DNA from 2 places in the Holdemania massiliensis genome. Region 2 is predicted to be linked to the other one. Evidence: a T-box and tRNA genes for the amino acid it is inferred to sense, from the RefSeq annotation. Region 2 holds a T-box; the other holds one or more tRNA genes.
The links. A T-box is a leader RNA that pairs with one kind of tRNA and senses whether it is charged. The one in region 2 lies ahead of leuS (leucine--tRNA ligase), so its partner is inferred to be a tRNA-Leu.
Positions count from the first base shown of each region.

Region 1: it encodes a tRNA-Leu, which carries the amino acid that the T-box ahead of leuS (leucine--tRNA ligase) is inferred to sense. The anticodon was not compared.

Region 1 covers NZ_JAKNTK010000001.1:2,660,646-2,669,802, reverse strand. Annotated here, with positions in the region: gene phnM (phosphonate metabolism protein PhnM) at 1-459, shown strand, start outside; gene phnL (phosphonate C-P lyase system protein PhnL) at 517-1,227, shown strand; gene MCG46_RS12270 (PHP domain-containing protein) at 1,224-2,033, shown strand; gene MCG46_RS12265 (inositol monophosphatase family protein) at 2,012-2,815, shown strand; gene MCG46_RS12260 (PhnD/SsuA/transferrin family substrate-binding protein) at 3,313-4,305, shown strand; gene phnC (phosphonate ABC transporter ATP-binding protein) at 4,326-5,105, shown strand; gene MCG46_RS12250 (PhnE/PtxC family ABC transporter permease) at 5,102-5,878, shown strand; gene MCG46_RS12245 (PhnE/PtxC family ABC transporter permease) at 5,875-6,729, shown strand; tRNA gene MCG46_RS12240 (tRNA-Leu) at 6,891-6,977, opposite strand; gene MCG46_RS12235 (phosphatase PAP2 family protein) at 7,034-7,570, opposite strand; tRNA gene MCG46_RS12230 (tRNA-Ser) at 7,695-7,784, opposite strand; gene MCG46_RS12225 (TM2 domain-containing protein) at 7,962-8,648, opposite strand; gene MCG46_RS12220 (helix-turn-helix domain-containing protein) at 8,937-9,157, opposite strand, start outside.
Region 2 covers NZ_JAKNTK010000001.1:1,958,030-1,967,186, reverse strand. Annotated here, with positions in the region: gene MCG46_RS08965 (BglG family transcription antiterminator) at 1-1,363, shown strand, start outside; gene MCG46_RS08960 (dihydrofolate reductase) at 1,370-1,855, opposite strand; gene leuS (leucine--tRNA ligase) at 1,954-4,356, opposite strand; T-box leader at 4,396-4,604, opposite strand; gene trhA (PAQR family membrane homeostasis protein TrhA) at 4,907-5,560, shown strand; gene MCG46_RS08945 (DegV family protein) at 5,611-6,447, shown strand; gene MCG46_RS08940 (hypothetical protein) at 6,731-7,909, shown strand; gene MCG46_RS08935 (DUF2975 domain-containing protein) at 8,077-8,556, shown strand; gene MCG46_RS08930 (helix-turn-helix domain-containing protein) at 8,561-8,770, shown strand; gene MCG46_RS08925 (DUF4153 domain-containing protein) at 8,773-9,157, shown strand, end outside.

The DNA of each region.
Region 1 (9,157 bases), 700 kb from region 2:
GATACGATTGAAAAGCTGGATGTGGTTCAGGATTTCCACGCGACGATTTCAGAATTTCCAATTACAATGGAGGTCTGTGCCGAGGCCCATCGCCGCAACATGGCGACGGTAGTCGGTGCTCCGAATATTCTGTTGGGCGGCTCGCATGCCGGCAATCTCACGGCCAGTGAGGCTATTGAAGCCGGAATTGCGGACATTCTGTGTTCGGATTACTATCCGGCCAGCATTCTGCATGCGATCTTCATGATGGAACATCAGGGCCAGACACTTCCGGAAATGGTGCGGATGGCCACGCTGAATCCGGCCAAAGCGGTCGGCATTGAGGATCGGGTGGGTTCCATTGAAGCTGGGAAAAAAGCGGATCTGTTGATTGTTCAGGAGCTGCCGAACCATTTCCCGGCGATCACGCATGTGCTGGTCGACGGCGTTGTCGTCAGTGAAACCCACTATCGAATTTAATCGGCTAGGCCTCAACGGACAGGAGAACAGATTCAGCCATAAGGCGAGGAGATACGTATGGAACACAATGAACAGATTTGTCTGCAGATCCGCGATCTGTCAAAGCAATTTACGATTTACAACAGCGGCAAGACGATCCATGCCTGCCAACATGTCAGTCTGACGTTGAACAAAGGCGAGTTTATCGGCATTACCGGGAAGAGCGGCAGCGGGAAATCAACGATTCTCAAAGGCATCTACCGCACAAATCTGCCGCAGACCGGCGAAATCTGGTATGCCAGCGAGAAATACGGCTGGATCGATCTGTGTCAGGCAACAGAACGGCAAATCCTTTATCTGCGGCGTTATGAAATTGGCTACGTTTCACAATTCTTACAGCTGATGCCGCGCACAACAGCGCGTCAGATCGTTGAAAATGCGGTGCTGGAAATGGGCGGTAAAGCCGAGGAAGCGCGGCGTGAAGCCGAAGCGATCCTACGTCATTTTGAACTCGATGAAAGCTTATGGGATACCTATCCCAACACCTTTTCAGGCGGTGAAAAGCTGCGCTTAAATATCGCTTCGGCGATGGTCAAGCATCCGCGATTATTGCTTCTGGATGAACCGACCGCTTCTTTGGATCAACATTCCAAACGCAAGGTGCGCGATCTGATTGAACAGCTGAAGCAGGAAGGGACGACGATGCTGGGGATTTTTCATGACCTGGAGTTCATGGAGAATCTCTGCGACCGCCGCTATAACATGCAGTCGGGAGCGATGGATGCATGAGTTGGGATTACCACATTCATTCGGATTACTCAGATTCAGACCAAACTATAAAACAAATCCTGAATCAGGCACGTCAGCGAAATCTGGAAGCGATCGCCCTGACCGATCATGACTGCGTAGAGGGGGCGCTGCAGGCGGCAAAGCTGAGTCCGGATCTGGAAATCGTGTTGGGCATTGAAGTCAGCGCGCAGGACGACCAGGGACGTCCCATCCATGTTTTGGGCTATGATTTTGATCCGGAGGCTGTTCACCTGCGCCGACTTTGCCAAAAGACGCTGCTTCAGCAGCAGGAACGTTCAATATGGCAGATTGAACAGCTGCAGCGGGCAGGATATCCGATCACGGTTGAGGAAGTGATCGAACGGCTGGGTCACAGCATGTGGATTTATAAGCAGCATATTATGGACGTCCTGACGGAAAAAGGCATTGCCGAAAGTCTTCACGGTGATTTCTACAGAAAGACTTTTAAAAACTGCGGAATTTGCGAACGGGCGATCCTCTTTCCATCAGTACGGGAGGCGATTGAAGCCATCCACGCCGATCAGGGACTCGCTGTTTTGGCACATCCCGGTCTTTCCGGCTGCATCGAACAGATCTGGAAATGGAAGGATTTAGGCTTGGATGGAATCGAAACGGGGCATAGTTCCCATTCTTTCAGTCAGGTGATGCGGCTGCATGAAATAGCCATGGCCTTAGGGTTTATTGAAACCGCCGGCAGCGATAATCATGGCCGTTACGGCAAAGAGCCGCCGATCGGAACCATCAGCTGGAAAGGGGACCGATTATGTCGACGGAAGAAAAACTAATCTTTGCTCAGGCTTTGATTCGCGAAGCCGGCGCTCAGCTGCGCAGCCGTTCACGGAGTGAATTGAAGATCCATTTAAAAAATCATGATGTCGGCGATCTGGTCAGCGACGCGGACAAGCAGACGGAAAAACTGCTGGTTTCTGCGATCCGCAAGCGTTTTAAAGGTCAAAGCTTTCTGACGGAAGAAAAATGGGTAAGCTATAAGCCGAAAACGCAGACGTGGATTATTGATCCGATTGACGGAACGACTAATTTTGTTACCTGGAAACGGGATTATACGATTTCCATTGCTTATTATGAAGAAGAACGTCCGGTTTTTGGTTTGGTTTACGATGTTGAAGCGGATGATCTGTATCTGGGCATTACCGGCGGCGGAGCGTGGAAAAACGGGGAACGATTGGCAAAGCTGCCGCAGGATAAGCCGCTGTCCAGATGTGTGGCCGACGTCAGCCTGAAAAGCGTAGCGCTGTTAAAAAGCAGGTATGGGATTCAGCTGGAAAAACTGGCGTCGCATATCCGCGGACACCGCAGCAGCGGCTGTGCTTCCCTGTGCCTGTGCCGGCTTGCGGCCGGGGAACTGGACGTCTATCTTTCCGCCCATTTGAAGACGTGGGATTATGCTGCAGCGGCAATTCTGATCAATGAAACCGGCGGGGCCTGGGGTTTGCCGTTTCATGACCGGCAGGCGCTGTACAGCACCTCAGTTCCTTTTTTAGCGGCCGGCAGCCGGGACTTATATACCCAGATTGTAAATAAATTTTTGACAGTCAACCGGATTTAACGGTGGATCAGCAGATCAAGAATAGAGAATCAGCCGCGAAAGCGGCTTTCTTTGTGGGGATCATGCCGATAAGAATGGAGATAACGAGAAGCAACGGAAACGTAAAACGAACTCTGACGTCGCATCCGTTTGATAAGGTGAATCAAAAGGCAGCAATCAGTTTACGATAAGAACGGAAGATGACAGGCTGTGATGGCTTCTTCTGCCTGTTCTTATTGAAATGAATGGCAAGAGTCAAGCAGAATCAGAGATTTTTAGCCTTTTTCAATTTTAGTTCGGCTGAGAATTCCGCTAATCCGTTTGAATGCCCGTTTATTTAAGCTTGCGATGGGGATCAACGGGCAAGGTTTCATTATCTCGGCTCTGTTAATATCCATTAACATTTGCTTAAAAAGCTTAACCGAGAAGAAACGGTGACTCAATCCTGACTCCTTGATCCCTTGATAAAATAGGCCTGTCTTCATTGAAGAAGCGAAGAAGACACGAGGAGGACAAGAATGAAAAAACTCACAACGATAGTCTTGGCAGCTTGTCTGCTGGGGACAGCCGGCTGTTCGGCAGCTCCATCGACAGGGAACGGCGGATCGGCACCGGAAAAAATCACAGTTGCTTTTTTGCCAAACGAACAATCGACAGGTCTGTCGAAAACCAACGAAATGCTGGTCACTGAAATTCAGAATGCGTTAGGAGAAAACGTTAAAGTTGAAGGCATCGTCTGCGATGATTATTCCGCAGTATCGGAAGCGATTCTGACCGGTACGGCTCAGATTGCCTGGGAGTCAGGTGCAACCTTTGCCGCCGCGCATATGGCAGATGATGCAATAATTCCGCTGTTTACCTATGGCGAAGATGCCGATGGAGATGGCAAAGGCGATCTGGATCATGCGGTCTACAAAGCCTACATCGCAACCGATATTAAAAATAAAGCAGATTTTGAAGGCAAGAGCCGTGATGAAATGTTTGAGCAGCTCGTGGGCAAAAGTTTCTCCTTTGTCAGTGCCACTTCCACATCTGGCCGCTTAGTTCCGACAACCTCACTGTATATGGTATTCGGACCTGACGGCTTGAAAAAAGTGACGGAGAAAGCCCAGATTTTTGAAAAAACAGAGAAGGAAGGCGGACTGTTCTCGGAAGTCCAGTTCGGCGGCAATCATCCGGGCAGTGTTCAGCTGATCGTTACGGATAAGGTTTATGCCGGTGCGTTCTGCTGTCAGTATGGGGATGAGTACCAGGATCAGCTGTATATCATTGATACGGTCGATGTTCCCAATGGCCCATTGTGGGTGAACTCAGATTATATTAACGCTGATCAGCAGAAAGCCTTGATTGATCACTTCGTGAATCTGACACCGGAAAATGCGGTTGAGAACTTCTTTGATGCGGAAAACGGCTTCTTCTATGAAACCGACAATCCAGCGCTGAACCGCTTTGTCCAGCAGCCGGCAGATTTCTATGACTTCCTGTTTGAAATGTATAAGGATGAGGGTTAATCGCGAAAGGAGAGCGCCGCATGACTGAAATTTTATCGCTGAAGCATGTATCCAAAGTGTATGATAATCGCGTTCAGGCCCTGCATGACGTCAGCTTCGATGTCCGTCAAGGTGAACTGATTTCGATCATTGGACCCAGCGGAGCGGGAAAATCGACTTTGCTTCGCTGCATTAACCGCATGATCGAAGCCAGCGAAGGACAGATTCTGTTTTTGGATCAGGATGTAACGGCAGCTGACAAAAAGCAGCTGAAAGAGGTTCGGAAGAATATCGGCATGATCTTTCAGAATTACAATCTGGTCTATCGCCTGTCCGTGTTGGAAAATGTCATGCATGGCCGGCTGGGCAGCTATTCCACCTTGCAAAGCACGCTCGGGCTGTACCGCCGCGAGGATGTTGAGGAGGCTCAGCGGCTGCTGCAGATGCTGGGTCTGCAGGATCGCCTGTATGAGAAGTGCTCTAAGCTTTCCGGCGGGCAGAAACAGCGGGTCGGGATTGCCCGCGCTCTGCTTCAGCATCCGAAGATGATCCTGTGCGATGAACCGATCGCATCACTGGATCCGCAGTCCTCAAAAGTGATCATGGAATATCTCAGGGATATTGCAACCTCGATGAACATTCCGTGTCTGGTCAATCTGCATCAGGTGGATGTTGCGCTGCATTACTCAGACCGGATTATCGGTATGCATCAGGGGGAAGTGGTGTTCTTTGGCAGACCTCAGGACTTGGATGATGTGGTCATTGAAAAGATTTATGGTAAAGGATTAGAAGATTTACTCAGCCATGGAGGTCAGGCATGAGTTACTTTCGGGAAAAACGCATCCGTACTGCGGCTTTTCTCATCGTCGGGTTCTTGCTGACGGTGGCGGGATCTCAGCGCATTCAGTTTGACTGGATCTTGATGATCACTCACTTTCCAGCCGCGATTACGCGTTTTATCCAGCTCTATCTGCCGCCGGATTTCAGTGAATTAGGGCGGATGATTCAGGAAATGGGTGTTACGGTTCTGATTGCCTTGGCCGCGGCCGCAACGGGGATGATTCTGGCTTTCTTTGCGGCTTTGGCGATTTCAGCACGAACGTCAAAGAATAAGACCCTAACCCTGATCGTCAGGATGCTGGCGTCACTCACCCGCAATATCCCGGAAGGGGTATGGGCGATTGTCCTGCTGATGTGTTTCTGGTATGGCGAATTTCTTGCCTATCTGGTCATGAGCATTATTTCATTTGGTTTTCTGGCCCGGGTGTATGCGGATGCGATGGATGAAGCGAGTATGGATTGTATCGAAGCCTTGGAAGCCACCGGGGCTTCCTACTGGCAGATTATTTTCAATGCCGTGGTTCCGGAAACGCTGCCGGCCCTGATTTCCTGGAGCTTGTACGCCGCAGAAAACAACATTCGGTCCTCAACGATTATCGGCATGCTGGCAGGGGGAGGAATTGGATATCTGATCGGCAATTACCGGCATTTCCGCCAATTTCAGTCGCTGCTGGTTGCGATTGTCCTGGTTGTCGCGGCAGTCTTGATTTTTGATCAGATTTCAGCTCAAATACGGAGGAGGATTCTGCAATGAGTACGTTAGCTTCCAACATTCAGGCGCCTGCAGTGCCGCTGAAGAAAACGCGGAGCGGCCGCTACCAGCTGAGTCAAAAAGACGTTTCTTCCTGGCTGGTGCTGGCCGTAGGAGTCACATTTCTGTTTTCCTTGATTTTCTTTCTTGGCTTTGCTGCTAATTATAAATGGGATCAATTTTCACCGGCAGTCGCGGCAAAGATTGCCACTGAGTTTTTCCGCTTTGATAAGATTGCGTTTGCAGATCAGCTGTCCATCCTAGCATTGTTAATCAATACGGTAATCCTTGGTTTTATCACTACCGTGCTGGGAGCCTTGATTGGCCTGCCGTTTGGTTTGATGGCCGCACGCAATCTATCCTGGCCGTGGCTTTCCAATCTTATTAAAGCACTGGCCAGCTTTGTCCGGGCGGTTCCGACGATTATCTGGGTGTTATTGTTTATTTCTGGTTATGGCCTGACATCCACCACGGCGATTGTCGGCATGGTTTTTCACAGCTGGGCATTCTTTGTTAAAAGCTATGGTGAATCCTTTGAGGAAGTCGATCCGGGGACGATTGAAGCGCTGCGCTCGACCGGCTGTACGTCCTTTCAGGTGATCAGCAGTGCGGTGATTCCCAGTGCTGCAACCCGCATAATCTCGTGGATTGCCATGCGCAGTGAAATTAACTTTGCGGTCGCTGTGGTCATCGGTCCGGCAGTTGGAGTCGCAGGCACAATTGGATCGGTCATCAACGGTTATTCTCGGGTCGGCAATTACAGCGGTTTGGGATTTTCATTGTTCTGTGTCTTTCTGACCGCGCTGGTCTTTGAATTGATTCTGACCCGGCTGAAACAACGTTCCGCCCGCTAGAAGTCCTGCGGGACTTTTTTATTTGCAGTGAAAAAAACTCACCTCGGCAAGATAAAAGAGAAACGATTTGAGTAAGGTCTCATTGAAATTTGCATCTTTGAGTTAAACTGGATCATGAATCAACAAAAAAAAATCAGACAAACGTCTGATTGAGTTATCAATGGTCCCCGGGGCCGGACTCGAACCGGCATGGTATCACTACCGAACGATTTTGAGTCGTTTGCGTCTACCAATTTCGCCACCTGGGGAATTCATGTGCTTATTTATTATATCCGATCCCCAAGCTGAAATCAAGTAGAAATTATCACTTTTCAGAGGTGTCACGCGCCGGGGTTAAACGGTACTGCTTCATCAGCCGTACGCATAAGGCTCCGACGCAAATTCCGACAAGGCAGCCTGCCAGAACGTCCGATGGATAGTGAACATGCAGATAGATGCGGGAAAAAGCGATCAGCACGGCACTGCCTAAGCCCAGCCAGCGATAATGACCGCCGCAGGCAAATAAGATCATCATCGCTGCAAAAGAGGTTGCTGTATGACCGGAAGGAAAGGAACTGGACGTCGGCTGTGTGATCAACGCCGGCAGCTCCGTATGCGTCATAAACGGCCGCGGCCGGTCGACAAGCTGTTTGATCAGTAAATCATTCAGCGTCCAGGTCAGCACAACGGCTAAAAGCAAAAATACCGCTGTCCGCCGATCCTTTTTAATAAAATAGAAATAACATGCAAAGCCAATCCACAGGGCGCCCAGATTTCCCCAACCGGTAATAAATCGCATGACAGCGGTCATCACTGGCGATTGAAAAGCCTGAGTAATCCAATGCATAATGGTTAAATCCATGAGGGCGCCTCCTTTGAAAACTGTTCTTAGCATAACACAAAAGCTGACTGATAATTCTGAAGAATTATTAAAAAATACCGGTGAAAACAAAGAAAAAAGGCTTGATTAAGCCTTTATTTACACATGGCGGAGAACATGAGATTCGAACTCACGGAAGCGTTGCCACTTCGCCACCTTTCCAAGATGGTGCCTTAAACCACTCGGCCAATTCTCCAAGTGCTTTTATATTATAGCGGATACCTCAGTGCTTGTCAAAGGTTTTAGAAAATTTCTGAATTTTCTGAGCCATGGCAAAGAAATAAAAACAATGAAGCCCATGACTTTCCAGCCGGGATTTCTTCATTAAATACGCAGAAAAAAAGACGGCAAATTGCCGCCTTCTTTGCCGAGTCTAAATCTTATTCAACGTTTCTTTGGTCTTTTCGATCATCGGGGTAATCAGTTCAGCATATTTAGGAAAATGGTATTTGCAGTCGATCAATTCTTCAGTCAATCCCATTAATTCCTGCCTTAACTTTGCAGCATCCATCGTGATCTGAGATTTCTCCAGCGCCATCGAAATCCGCATACTCACCGCTTCTACGAATTTACGATCCATGGCCTGCCGCAGATCACGCTGATGAAACGGCGGTTCAACATCAATGTCCTGAGCCAGATCCCACATCTGTTCGACATCTTTATTCAAAATATCAAAGCGGCGCAGATAACCCTCTAAATGCGGCTGGCCTTTTTCAACTTCATCGATCACACGTGTGAAATGTTTGGAAATCTGCAGATATTCCTGTTCCATTTTTTCTTCACAATGCGCGCATAACGTGGAATTGCGGCTCGGTTCGATCCGGCGCCCGCACTGGCGGCAGCGCCGCCCGTCACGGCGCGGTTCATCCGACGTTTTAAACATCGCGATAAAGGCGCGAATCGTATCAATGAACCAGCCGATCCCCATCAAACCAAACGTAAAGAAATAAAGCACGCCTAAGCCATAGTGCCGGCGCAGAAAATGATGGACACCAAAACCTCCGAAAAAGAAGGTGATAAAAAACATAAGAATCGGATCAAAATCTTCACGATCGTTCATAAGGGCCGTCCTCCTGTGCATCTTAATTGCTTTTGTAGATACAGTATATCAGATTTATTGAAAAACAATCGGAAAAACTTATGAAGAATTTCGTAAGAAAAGAAAACAGAATTCCTAACAAGTGAAAAAAGAAAGGCTGGTATGACCGTTTGTTTTATTCCGGGAACCTTTCCTTCTGACAAAATGACCGTGCGCTGTCCGCAGCTTAAAGCAGTTCGTTAATACGGATGTCCATAAGGGATATTGAACGCGAACTCCCTGCCACTGTGCGTAGCATAGGGAAATCACTTATTTCTTTAGCTTTTTAATGAATTTCCAATAAAGGGATTCCATACGTTCTTCGTTTCGCAACAATACATCATAAGCATCGATAATTCCAATTCCATATATAAATAAGTAAACCGAACTTGCAACTAAGATACATTGAATTTCAACCAAAGGGAAGTTAGCGATATTCGCAAATTCCAGGATAACAGCTAGGAGTATCAGACATATAGCTAAAAGAATAA
Region 2 (9,157 bases):
GCTCCATTTTACTGATGCTATGTTTATCTGGTTGTCTTTCTATCTGATGATCATGATGAATCGGCGCAGATATGGATATTGGATAGCTGAAAGTCCGACTTTTTCCTTCTTGGATAAAACGCCTTTCCTCAAGCCCAGCGCTGCGCTTTTTAGTCATCTCCATCAATGCTTTCCGGATTATTTTCATTCGGATCAGAATGAGGTCTATCAATTTGCGGCATTAATGATGGGTGGTGTGGACGTCGAAAATGCATATGAATTTAATCAATCTATAACATGTTCGCCAATTGCGGATGCTTGTCAGCACATCCGCAATGACTGTTTTAATTTTTTAAATCAGCGTTACAATCTTCAGTTTTGTGATTACCCTTCTTTCAAAGATGGGTTTGCCACACATTTAGCTCAAATAATGATCAAACACTATTTTCATTTTGAAGCAAAGATCACCTTTGGCGGGGTTATTACGAATAAGTTTTCGCATGTCTCTCCGCTAGCCGTATATCTGGGTTTTGAAATGGCTGAACATTTGGAAAACAAGTGGCATTTTTCTCTGTCCAGTGATGATTATTTCCGCTTCATCAATTTTTTTATGACATTTCTGCTGCAAATTCCAATTCCGATTCGAAAAAAACGGATTTTGGTGACTTCCGGTGCCGGAATCGCCTATTCGGCTTTTATCGCTCGTCAAATAGCTGGTGAATTTGACGCTTATATTGAAGAAGTACGATTATGTGAACTCTATGAGATCCGTCATTTAAACTATTCTGATTTTGATATGATCATTACCAATTACGATTTCAGTACGCTTCCTCAGTTTTACTCTTATGATCTGCCTTATTATAAAGTCAGCTTTGAAGAACGAAATATTGAAACTAAGCTGCATTTAACCCAGGCTTTTTCTGACGTCTTTCTGATTGATGAATATTTTATTAAAGATGAGAACATCGGATTTTATGAAAATATTGAATTTTCAAGTTTATTGCAGATCTATCAGTTTGTAGTCTATAAAAACTGCCGGACTTCAACGAAATTTCAGAAATTAATCGACGAATTTCAAAAGATTGAAAAAACCATTGATTTCAAGATTATTAACGAAACGCTTTTGTTGATAGGAAATAAAAAAGATTATGGGAAAGAAGGCATTGATGTCTTTCTGTCTGACGGCAAATTCACGCATAAAGGCAATAAGATTTCAACCGTCATTTTCTGTGCTTTGGATTTTTCATCTTTATTGAAGCTGAGAGTCTCAGAAATTTATCTGATGCAGTTATTGACCCACTGCGACATGGAAATTTTGAAAAAAGAAAAAGCCAGCTATTTAAAAAAGCTGACCTGTGAAGTCTTGATTCGCTTTAAATCCTAAAAACTTTTAAATGAGTACCGAATTTATCTTTCGTTTCCATTCCTGTAAAATAAATTCCTTTTCCTTTGTCTGCTTCTGACAAGTCCATTCACACTGATTCCAGGCAGGGAAGAATGTATCGCACTCATAACATCCGGAAATAATACTGAGCCTGAGAAAGTCGGCATAGGGCAGCCATTGAGAATAAATCTCTCCGCCTCCGCCGATGACCAGTTCCTGATATTGGGGATGATTCTGCATCCAGGTTAAAGCTTCAGTGATAGATCGGACAACTGGAAAATCCGCAGTTTGCAGAGTACGGCTTTGAATTAACAGCTGACGGCCCGGCAGGCGCTGCAGCAATGGCTGGGCTGTCTTGCGTCCCATCAGCAACACTTTCCCCATTGTATATTCCTGAAACTGACGCAGATCCGCAGGACAGTGCCAAGGCATCTGACCGGCCTTTCCGATTCCGCAGTTCTCATCCAAAGCGGCAATGATTGTTATTTTCATCATTCACTTCCTTTACTTTCGTTTTTTCTTATGCTTCACTTCGCTTGAATCAAGAAGAAAGCCAGGCTGGAAAGGCATGCCTGGCTGCTTAATCAAGATTAATTGGCGACGATGTTGACGACCTTGCCTTTAATGACAATGATCTTGCGGATCGTCTTTCCTTCGATAAACGGACGGACATTCTCGACCGCCAATGCTTTTTCTTTCAGCTGTTCTTCGCTGGCATCCACGGAGGCCATGAACTTTCCGCGCAGTTTGCCATTGACCTGAACGACGACTTCCGTTTCGTTTTTGACCAGCTTGCTTTCATCATAAGTTGGCCAGCTTTCATAAGCGATGGATTCGGCGCCGGTCAGCTGCTGATACATTTCCTCTCCAATATGCGGGGCAAATGGACTCAGCAGTTTGACAAAGCCTAAAAGCATATTGCGGTTGATCTTTTCCACGCGGTAACAGTCGTTGACAAAAATCATCATTTGGGAAATCGCCGTATTGAAATTCAGCGTTTCAATATCTTCCGTGACTTTCTTTACCGTGAAGTTGTAAATGTAATCCAGCTGCGGCGTCAGCTCATCCGTAATTTTCTCCGGCTGTTCCATGACTAAACGCCAGACACGCTCCAGCCATTTGCGCGCAGCGTCGACACCCTTTTCACTCCATGGCTTGCTGGCCTCTAACGGCCCCATGAACATTTCATACAAACGCAGCGTATCCGCGCCGTACTTTTCAACGATCACATTCGGATCAACGACGTATTCCGGAAAGCGCTTGCCCATTTTAATTCCGTTGGAGCCCAAGATCATTCCCTGATGAACGAGCTTCTGGAATGGTTCCTTCACAGGGACAACCCCTTTGTCATACAGGAAATTGTTCCACATCCGGCTGTAAAGCAAATGTCCGACCGCATGCTCCGGTCCGCCGATATACAGATCTACTGGCAACCAGTGCTTCAGCAGTTCAGGATCGGCCAATTCCTTTTCGTTGTGCGGATCAATGTAGCGTAAGAAATACCAGCTGCTGCCGGCGCTGCCCGGCATCGTGCTTGTTTCACGATGGCCCTTTACACCATCGATTTCAACCTGAACCCAATCCTGTGCTTTTTCCAACGGGGAAGCTCCGCTTTTCGACGGACTGTAATCTGTCAGATCCGGCAGAATCAGCGGCAGCTGATCGTCGCTTAAGGCCACGGTATCACCGTTGTCCAGATGAACGATCGGAATCGGTTCGCCCCAATAACGCTGCCGGGCAAAAATCCATTCCCGCAGCCGGTAATTGACTTTTCGCTCACCGCAGTGATGTTCACTCAGCCAGCTGATCATTGTCTCAATCGCATCCTGCTTGTTTAATCCATTCAAGAAGCCTGAATTGATATGCACACCATCCTGTGTCCAGGCTTCTTCAGCGACGTTGCCGCCTTCCAGTACTGGAATAATTTCCAGACCAAATTTCTTGGCAAACGCATAGTCGCGGTCATCATGAGCCGGGACAGCCATAATTGCGCCGGTGCCATAGGTGGCTAAAACATAGTCAGAGATCCAGATTGGAACAGGCTTGCCATTAACCGGGTTGACGGCGTAAGCGCCGGTGAACACTCCGGTCTTCTCCTTATTCAGTTCCGTCCGCTCGAGATCGGATTTCGTCGCGCACTGCCGCTTGTATTCGTCTACGGCTGCCTTCTGCTCAGGCGTTGTAATCTGATCGACCAGCGTATGCTCCGGCGCCAGAACGCAGTAGGTAGCGCCAAACAACGTGTCGCAGCGAGTGGTGAAGACTGTGAACTGTTCATCATGTCCCTGCACCTTAAAATCGACCAGTGCCCCAATCGACTTGCCGATCCAGTTGCGCTGCATTTCCTTGGTTGATTCCGGCCAGTCAATTTCCTCTAAGCCTTCTAACAGACGTTCAGCGTACTGCACGATGTCGATGACCCATTGGCGCATGTTCTTGCGCACAACCGGATAACCGCCGCGTTCACTCTTGCCGTCAATGACCTCATCGTTGGCCAGCACGGTGCCTAATTCCTCACACCAGTTCACCGGCATTTCAACACATTTGGCCAAACCGCTTTCAAACAGCTGCTTGAAAATCCACTGTGTCCACTTGTAGAACGACGGATCGCATGTTGAGACCTCACGATCCCAATCATAGCTGAAACCCAGCATTTTCAGCTGCTGCTTAAAGGTTTCAATATTCTTTAATGTAAATCCATTCGGGTTATTGCCGGTCTGAATGGCGTACTGCTCCGCCGGCAAGCCAAAGCTGTCAAATCCCATCGGATGAAGGACGTTGTAGCCCTGCATTCGCTTCATTCGGCTGACGATATCCGTTGCGGTATACCCTTCCGGATGTCCGGCATGCAGACCAACCCCGGATGGATAAGGAAACATATCCAAAGCATAAAACTTCGGCTTGGAAAAATCCCAGGCATCCGTCGCAAAGGTTTTGCGTTCTTCCCAGGTCTTTTGCCATTTTGATTCAATACTCTTGTGATCGTAACTCATTGATTTCATCCTTTCTTAAGCAACAAAAAACGCCCTCAATCTAAGGACGTCAGCGCGCGGTACCACCTTAGTTCACAGAAAAGAATCTTCCTGTGCCCCTCTTTTTCCTTTAACGCAGGAATCACGGAACCCTTCTTTTCAGATTCAGCTCCAAGGCCAGTTCATTCTGATCTGCCATCGGTTTTCACCTGCCACCGACTCTCTCAAGGTCAGATTCAAGAATTACTATTCCTTTTCATCGCTTATTCAAGAATAGCAAAATTTGCATTTTAAGTCAATTAAATCTTGCCGAAATCAAAGGGTTTTCATTCATTTTTTCTTTTCTGTGAAAGGTTTTCTTCAGACAGCTTTTTTTCTTATTTATTCGAGGTAAAAATATTCCCGAAAGGCTTTTCAATTGATACCAAAACCGCTACAATAAGAAAATGAACAAGGAAATAAGCATATGCTTAGACAAAAACCAAGATTTGTAGTTGAACTTCCTCATCAATATGATATGATATTTATGTGATCTAGTTTTCAAAACTAGATTGTTGAAGGAGTTGATCTTATGTTTCGTTGGTTTAAGGATGTTCAGGATCCGATCAGCAGCTACACCCACTTTCTCGGCGCCTGCTTCGGCGTCATCGCTACCGCGGTGTTTATTGGAGCCGGGATCGCGAACCAACGATCGCTGAAAACCATTCTGGCCTGCTGCGTATTCAGTGCTTCGATGATTGCCCTGTACAGTGCTTCCAGCTATTATCACACATTAAGTTGGGATCATCCGCATCATACGTTGTTCCGCAAGCTGGATCACTCGATGATCTATGTGCTGATTGCCGGCACTTATACGCCGCTGTGTCTGACATATCTGCCGGGTCAGGAAGGAATTACGTTTGCCGTTGTGATCTGGGCGATTGCCCTGGCCGGCATCATTGCCAAGATCTGCTGGCTGAATGCCCCGCGGATCTTGTATACGCTGCTGTATCTGGCAATGGGCTGGGCAGTGCTGTTTGACTGGAGCGGATTCTCCAAAATGCCTTCAGGATGTCTGATGCTGATCGCACTGGGTGGGGTCGCCTATACCATCGGTGCCGTCATCTACATGATCAAAAAGCCGGATCTGTCGAAGGCCTGGGGGTTTCATGAACTGTTTCATCTGTTCATTCTGCTGGGTTCCTTCTTCCACTTCATCGCTGTCCTGGTCTTTATTCTCCTTTAGCGTTTGAAATCCTTGTACAATCTAAAAAAGTAAAGAAAGAGAGTTCAACTATGATTCGTTTAATTTCTGATTCTTCCACATTGTATTCCATTGAAGAAGGCAAGGCGCTGCCCTGCGACATCACCCCGCTGTGCGTCACCATCAACGGCAAAACTTACCGTGAATATGAAGACATCGATGCCGAAGCTTTTCTGAATCTGATCAAAGCTGGCTACATTCCTTCCTCTTCGCAGCCTTCGATGGGCGAACTGGTCGAGCTGTTTGAAAAATATCCGGAGGATGAAATTCTTGTCATTTCTATGGCCGATGGTTTATCCGGCACCTACCAGACAGCTGAGGCTGCCCGGCTGCATACCGAACATCCTGAACGGATTCATGTCGTGAACTCTCAGACCCTGTGCGGACCGCATCGTTATCTTGTTGATTTAGCCGCACGGCTGATTCACGAAGGCACGCAGATCGAAGAAATTCTGGATACGCTGCAAACGAAGATCGCAACGAGCCTTTCGTTTTTATTGCCGCAGGATTTCAGTTATCTCAAGCGCGGCGGTCGGTGCACGCCGATGGCAGCCGCGATGGGCGGACTGTTAAAACTGCAGCCGATCATGATTCAGGCTGAGGAAGGAAGACGGTTAGAAAAGTTCGGTGTTGGCCGCAGCTTTGATGCCGCAATCAAATCCGTTCTGGGTCATCTGGAAGAACATGTTCAAAAAGCCCGTGTTCAGATCAGCGTATCTCATGCTTTCAACAAAGAACAGGCAGAGAAAATTCTGGCGAAGGTCAAAGATCGTTTTCCTGAAGCTGAATGTGTTCTGTATGACTTATCCTGTGCGTTCATCACTCAGGGTGGACCGCGGTGCATCGCGATTCAGTCGATTGAATTGTAACGATATTTTCAGCCAACGGCGCTAAACTCAATGCGCCGTTTTTTTGACAGTAAAAACTATCGTATCCTCCGCTTTGCAGCATTTAATTTCTATTTCAAGAAGATTCAACTTTTCTTTCTGCTTCCTTCCATTCCAGAAGACAGATTCCAGGAAAAGGTTCATTCCGAATACGGCATGCATGAAATCCAACATCAGATTTCATGCAAATACCCGGAAAACAGGACAAAAGATTGCGCTTTCAAACCAGTCGTTTTATAATTAATTTTGAAATGAGGGATATCACGTGAAAATTGGTTACAATCAAGTCTGCATCAATCCTACCTTCAGTTGTCTGCCGGTCGGATTTCTGACGCAGACCGAACCGCTGAACAAAGTACGCGGAGACTTATACGCCCGATGTCTGCGCATGGAAGACGAAAATCGGGAAGTTATTTTGATTACATTTGATTCACTGGGAATTTCGCAGGATGTTCAGGAACGGATGGAGGAATCGCTGCGGCAGTCGATCGGCGAAGACGCGCTGATCATCTTCAGCTGTTCGCATACGCATTATGCCCCTTCCTTATGCAATGCGCTGGGTTTTATTGAAGAAAATACCCCTTATCTTGAAAGTCTGGATATCAAGCTGCTTAATCTTGTGAGAAACTGTCGGATGAGTGAAGATGCTCCGCTGACCGTGTCCTATCAGGTACGCAACTTTACCGGTGTCGGCCGCTGCCGGTTATCCGGCGGCAGTGATCAATATGTTACCGCCGGCGTCTTAAGCTTCTTTAAAGAAGGACTGCGGATCGGCAACTTCTTAATTTATAACTGTCATCCTACGATTTCAGCCGAGGATGCTGATTATCTGTCATCCGATTATCCAGGCGCAGCCCTGGACATTCTGAAACAGCGGTATCCGAAGGAGTTCTTCCTCTTCTTACAGGGTCCCTGCGGTGATGTTTCAACGCGCTTCACCCGTCAGGCTAAGAATTATGACGAGGTGATCCGGCTGGCGAACGAAATCGCTTCTGCTTGGGAAAAGATGATGAAGCTGACGCCGCGGATGCAGCCGCTGAAGCTAGAGTGGAAGGAACAGAGACTGCCGATTCATAAGACCCTGAAAAAGATCGATCTGGATCAGATGGATACCTCAGGATTAAGCGACAAAGAAATCCGCGAGCTGCATACCGGAGCGAAAATGGTTGAACAATACCGCGGCATGCTGAGTATGCTGCCTGACGAGGTTCGCTTTACCCGCGTTAATTTCGGCCCTTTCCGGCTGATCTTTAATCCGTTTGAGCTGTTCTCAGGGTACATGCAGAATCTCGATTTAAAGAAAGATGTATTGGTCTGTTATTCCCAAGGCTATCTTGGTTATCTGAGCTGCCCTGATAATCAAGATATTTCCTATGAAACAATGATTGAAATTTTAACCAACGAAGATAAACATGCGGTAGCTGAGCTTTTGCGCAGCTGTTAAAGTGATTATAGAAAGTCTTGAAATCCGAAGGATCGCTTCGGATTTTTTTATCCGCTGTTTTATACACAAAAAAGCGAATCGCAGAAAATATTTATTGTAAAACGATAAATATTTATTGATTTTTATATTTCTTCTGTTATAATCAAAGCAGAAATGAGGTTGATAAGATGAATAATCGTAAATTGGCTTTTCTGCTGAAACTGTTTGTTTTCATTTTAGCTGCAATGGGACTTGTCGTTTTTGCACTTGCCATTCCAGAACTGCTGCACAGCTTAATTGAGTTTTACGGCCGAACCTTCAATGAAGAATTGCCGCTGCAGCTGCTCTCCGCTTCAGCCGCGCTCATTCTCTATATTGCGCTGTTCCTGTTTTGGCAAATCTGTACGCGAATTGGAAGGAATCGTTCTTTCTGTACGGAAAACGCGGATGGTTTACGTTGGATCTGCCGCCTGGCTCTGTTTGACACCGCGCTGTGTCTGCTCGGATGTCTGTATGCTCTGGCGATCAATATCCTGCATCCAGCATTGATGTTAGGCGGATTGGGATTAATGACGATGGGTGGGCTCATCGCTGTAGCCGCCTATACCCTGGCCTATCTGGTCACGATTGCCGAACAGATTCAGACTGAGAACGAATTGATGGTGTAGTGAAATGGAAATCAATGTTACTTTAGATGTCATGCTTGCCAAACGCAAAATGAGCGTCACTGAATTGTCGCAGCGCATCGGCATCACCATGGCTAATGTATCCATCTTGAAAAATGGCAAAGCCAAAGGCATTAAGTTTGATACTTTATGCAAGATCTGCGATGTTCTGGACTGTCAGCCCGGCGATCTGCTGGAATTTAAGCGTGAGGACTGAGCATGAGCGAGGCAAATGCAAAGACAGTGCAAAGCGGTAAACCCACGGTTCAGTTTTCATGGACAATGGCCGCCCTTCTCAGCTTTCCCATGGCCTTTCTGTATGTCGGCTATGTGATGGGGTTTGCGGATTTTCGATTGATGACTTATCGCAATCCAGCCGTAATCCTTTTCACCTTGCTTTATATCCTGCTCATCAGTCAGGGAGCTGAGCGGTTAGAGCGGAAAGCTAGTTCGGAAAGCCGGATCTGGGCGGGCTGCCTGCTGCTCACCGCTGCTTCCTTATGCTTCTATCAGCCCGTCAGCTTCTTAGCGCTGTGGCAAATCCTTGCACTGCATCTGGAAGCTGTCTACTGGACGCTTTGCCGAACAGAGTGTTTGATTCATA